Regions from separate parts of the Nocardia sp. NPDC056952 genome, predicted to be linked through region 2. Evidence: riboswitches for the same ligand, from Rfam matches in the RefSeq annotation. Region 2 holds a riboswitch; the other holds the start of a gene.

Region 1 (2,454 bases), on a different contig from region 2:
GCACGCCATAGGATTTCGCGATCTTGGTGAGTTCGCCGAGGGTGCGCAGCTCGGCGAACTGGGCCTCGTCGTTGGCGTCGGCGATGGAGCCGGGACGCAGGCCGTCACCGAGGGAGAAGGTCACGTCGTAGCGCGCCAGGATCTCGCAGAGTTCACGGAAGTGCGTGTACAGGAACGATTCCTGGTGATGTGCCAGACACCACGCGGCCATGATGGAGCCACCGCGCGAGACGATGCCGGTGACCCGCTTGGCGGTGAGCGGGATGTAGCGCAACAGCACGCCCGCGTGCACGGTCATGTAGTCGACGCCCTGCTCGCACTGCTCGATCACGGTGTCGCGGTACATCTCCCAGGTGAGCTTGGTGGGATCACCGTTCACCTTCTCCAGCGCCTGATAGATCGGCACGGTGCCGATCGGGACGGGGGAGTTACGCAGAATCCACTCGCGGGTCTCGTGGATGTTCTTGCCGGTGGACAGGTCCATGATGGTGTCGGCGCCCCAGCGCGCGGCCCACACCATCTTCTCCACCTCTTCGGCGATCGACGACGACACCGCCGAGTTGCCGATATTGGCATTGATCTTGACCAGGAACTTCTTGCCGATGATGGTCGGCTCCAGCTCCGGGTGGTTGTGGTTGGCCGGAATCACCGCGCGACCGAGCGCGACCTCCTCGCGCACCAGTTCGGGCGAGACCCCCTCGCGGGCGGCGATGAACCGCATCTCGGGGGTGATGATGCCCTGACGAGCCCAGGCGAGCTGGGTCGGCGGGCCGTCGACGGTCGGGGAGTCCCATTCGTCGCGCAGTTTCGGCAGCCCGGCTTCGAGGTCGATCACCGCGTTGCCGTCGGTGTACGGCCCCGAGGTGTCGAAGACATCGAAGTGGTCGCCGTTGGTGAGGTTGATCCGGCGAACCGGGATGCGCAGGCCGTCTACCTCCTGGTAGTGCTTGACGCTGCCCTGGATCGGACCGGTGGTGACGGTGTCGACCGTCCTGTCAGAAGACGTGTTCGAGCCCACGATTGTTCCTCCCTACGCCGGCATTACCCGGTCAGGTTCATACGGTCGACGGCCCTGAACGCCCGATATGGGCTAGCCGTCCTCTCAGCCCGCTGGTGCGAGCCCCCGTTGGTGTGAAGTGCGCCGCCGACGATACCCGCCCCGGATCGCGACCCGCCCGGGGATGGACCGGACGGATCGCGCGCGAGGCTCGCTACACCGCTGCCGAGTCGAGCTGTTTCGGCGCGTCGTGCGCGTCGTTCTCGGCTTCATCGAGCCCGAACTTGCTGTGCAGCACCATCAGTGGCTTCGGCGCCCACCAGTTCCAGGTGCCCATCATTCGCATGAGCGCGGGGGCGAGCAGGCCGCGGATCACGGTCGCGTCGCTGATCACCGCCAGCGCGCAGCCGAGGCCGAACAGTTTCATCATCGACACGCCGGAGCTGGCGACGCCGAGGAACACGATGCTCATCAGCAGCGCGGCGGCGGTGAAGATGCGTCCCGTGCGGGCCACGCCCATCGCGACCGCCTCGGTATTGCCCTCGGTGGTCTTGGGCCCGGCCAGCCATTCCTCGCGGATCCGCGACAGCAGGAAGACCTCGTAGTCCATGGACGCGCCGAACGCCAGGCTGAACATGAGGATGGGCATGGCCAGGTTGAGGGTGCCGGTCGCGGTGAAGCCGAGCAGCCCCGACAGATGGCCTTCCTGGAAGATCCACACCATCGCGCCGAACGTCGCCGCCAGCGACAGGATGTTGAGGATCAGCGCCTTCACCGGCAGCACCACGCTGCCGGTGAACAGGAACAGCAGCACCAGCGTGGTGAGCGCGATCAGCGCGCCCGCCAGCGGCAGTTTGCCGGTGATCGCGTTGACCGAGTCCTGGTTCAGCGCGGCCGGGCCGGTGATCAGGGCTTTCGACGGTGCGGGAACGGCGCGCAGGGTGTCGAGCTGGTTGCCACCCGCGTCGGAGTAGGGGTCGACCGTGGTGGCGACCGACAGGTAGGCGCCGTGCTGCGGGTCCGTCATCTCGGGCACGCCAGGGGCCACCCGCAGCCCGTTGCGGTACACCGCCGCGCTGCTGAGCACGGCCGGGACGTCGGGCACCTTGGACAGGTCACGGGCGTAGGTATCGAGTTCGGCGGTGCTGCCCCGGAATTCGGGTAGCACGATGGTCGCGCTCGAGGCCAGGTCGGCATCGAATTCGGTACGCAGGATGTCGCCCACTTCGCGACTGGCGACATCGGTGGGCAGCGACCGGTCGTCGGGGTAGCCGAACTGGACACCCAGGAACGGCGAGCCGAGCAGCAGCAGGAACGCGGTGGTGGCCAGCGCGATCGGCAACGGACGCTTCATCACCGCGGTGACCAGGTGGTACCAGAAGGTCTGACGCGGTTCCTTCTCCGTCCTCGGGGTCAGCCGGAACAGCCGGCGCATCGGTGCGCGCAGGTCGCCCGCA
Region 2 (2,454 bases):
GCCGGTCTTCGCGTCGACCTGCGCGAGCACCTGCGCGGTGATCTCGACCAGGTAGCTCTCCAGGTCCCCGGAATTCCACTGTGTGAACACGTCCGCGATCTGCCCGGCGTCGAAACCGAGCGCGTCACGGAACAGGTTGTAAGCCTCACCGATCAGCTGCATATCGGCGTATTCGATGCCGTTGTGCACCATCTTGACGAAGTGTCCGGAACCGTCGGGGCCGATGTGGGTACAGCACGGCGTGCCGTCGACCTGCGCCGCGATCGACTCGAGCAGCGGGCCGAGCGATTCGTAGGATTCCTTGGGCCCGCCCGGCATGATCGCGGGACCGTTGAGCGCGCCTTCCTCACCACCCGAGATGCCTGCCCCGACGAAGTTGAGGCCACGTTCGGCCATGGCGGCCTCGCGGCGAATCGTGTCGGTGTAGAGGGCGTTGCCGCCGTCGATGATGATGTCGCCCGGCTCCATCACGGCAGCCAGCTCCTCGATGACGGTGTCGGTGGCCTCGCCCGCCTTGACCATGATCAGCACCCGTCGCGGCTTCTCGAGCGCCGCGACGAACTCCTCCACGGTCTCGGTGCGGACGAAGTCGCCGTCACCGCCGTGTTCGGCGAGCAGCGCGTCGGTCTTGGCCACGGAGCGGTTGTGCAGCGCGACGGTGTAGCCGTGCTTGGCGAAGTTGCGGGCGATGTTGCTGCCCATCACTGCCAGGCCGGTGACACCGATGTGCGCACGCGCGGTAGAGGTCGACATTGATCAGCTCTCTTCGTTCGGCGATTCGATGGGTGCGGAAGACGAACTCCTTGGCAGGCAAGTTACTGGGTGCCGGTTCGCCGCCGAACACCTACCACCGTGACCGGGGCTACACGGCGAACCGGGCCCGGCCCGCGTGTCGGCGGTCGCTGCTAGTGTCGGTCGAGTTCTGACACGGGGTGTCTCGCGACCGCGAGGCTGAGAACAGACCCGCTGAACCTGTTCAGGTAATGCTGACGAAGGGATGTCACGGTGTTGCACGCCCACACCACAAATACCGGCCTGTTCACCGATCACCTCTGGGACCGCACCAAGGTCCTGCGGAGCGCGATCGATGAGCTGGAATTCCTGCGGCACCTCGGCGAGGGCACCTTGCCGCTCGAGGTGTTCCGGACCTACATCGAACAGGATTCGCTGTATCTGACCGGGTACTCGAAGGCGCTGGCGATTCTCGCCGCCAAGTCGCCGGACCCGCAGACCGCGGCTTTCTGGGCGACCTCGTCCGCGAACGCCGCCGCTGTCGAGTCGGCCATGCACGACCAGATGCTCACCGGCGGAGCCCTGCCCCCGCGGCAGGGCGAGCCGGAGCATTCCCAGACCTGCCTGGCCTATGTCTCCTACTTGATCGCGGCCGCGGCGACCGAGTCCTACGCGGTCGCGGCGGCGGCCGCGCTGCCCTGTTTCTGGATCTATGCCGACGTGGGACGCGGCCTGGCCGAGAGTGCCGCGAAGGTGATCGCCGCCGACGCCGCCCACCCGTACGCGCAGTGGGTCACCACCTACGGCGCGGAAGAGTTCCAGCAGGCCGCGGCCACGGCGCGATCGCTGGTCGACGCCGCTGCCGAGTCGGCGACCGAGCGTGAGCGGGCGGCGATGGAGAAGGCATTCATCCTCGCCGTGCGCTATGAGCTGATGTTCTGGGACACCGCCCTGCACCCGCAGCCCTGGCCTGCCGCATGAGCGGGCGGCTGCGCCGCGCACTCGCGGTCATGGCAACCACCGTTGCGACCCTGTCGCTGGTCACCGCCTGCGGTTCGGGCGGCGGCTCCGACCAGACCATCCGCTTCGCGCTGGACTGGACGCCCAACACCAATCACTCCGGACTGTACGTCGCATTGCAGCGCGGCTACTTCGCCGACGCCGGCCTGGATGTGCAGGTGCTGCCCTACAACAACACCTCGGTCGACACGGTGGTCGATGCCGGGAACGCCGAATTCGGGATCAGTACCCACAATTCGTCGACGTTCGCCCGCGCCTCGGGTGCTCGCATCCAGTCGGTGCTCGCGCCCCTGCAGCACTGGGCGACCGGGATCGGTGTGCGCGCCGACCGTGCCGACCTCGCGAGCCCGAAGAATCTGGACGGCAAGACCTACGCCGGTTTCGGTGACCCGGGTGAGAAGGAGTCACTCGCGCAGGTCATCCGCAACGACGGCGGCACCGGCGAATTCACCTCCGTCATGCTGGGATCGTCGGCGTACGAGGCCGTCTACTCCGGGAAAGCGGACTTCACCGTCTCGTATCTGGCGTGGGAGGGCATCGAGGCCGAACACCACGGCACTCCGATGAAGTACTTCCGCTACACCGATTTCGGATTCCCCGACTCCTACGCCATCGTGATCGACGCCAACGAAGGCTGGCTCGCCGAGAACCCCGACCGCGCGAAGAAGTTCGTCCAGGCCCTGCAACGGGGCTACCAGTTCG

Evidence for each region. A riboswitch is a leader RNA that binds a small molecule or an ion and turns the genes downstream of it on or off. The one in region 2 is predicted to bind thiamine pyrophosphate.
Region 1: it holds a riboswitch for thiamine pyrophosphate, as region 2 does, so the genes downstream of both, thiC (phosphomethylpyrimidine synthase ThiC) here and ACFTS5_RS07485 (TenA family protein) in region 2, are expected to answer to the same signal.

Annotation. Positions count from the first base shown of each region.
Region 1 is NZ_JBHURA010000006.1:126,320-128,773, forward strand. Features, by position in the region: gene thiC (phosphomethylpyrimidine synthase ThiC) at 1-1,018, opposite strand, end outside; TPP riboswitch at 1,011-1,137, opposite strand; gene ACFTS5_RS21705 (MMPL family transporter) at 1,212-2,454, opposite strand, start outside.
Region 2 is NZ_JBHURA010000002.1:73,062-75,515, reverse strand. Features, by position in the region: gene gndA (NADP-dependent phosphogluconate dehydrogenase) at 1-753, opposite strand, end outside; TPP riboswitch at 919-1,015, shown strand; gene ACFTS5_RS07485 (TenA family protein) at 1,006-1,713, shown strand; gene ACFTS5_RS07480 (ABC transporter substrate-binding protein) at 1,710-2,454, shown strand, end outside.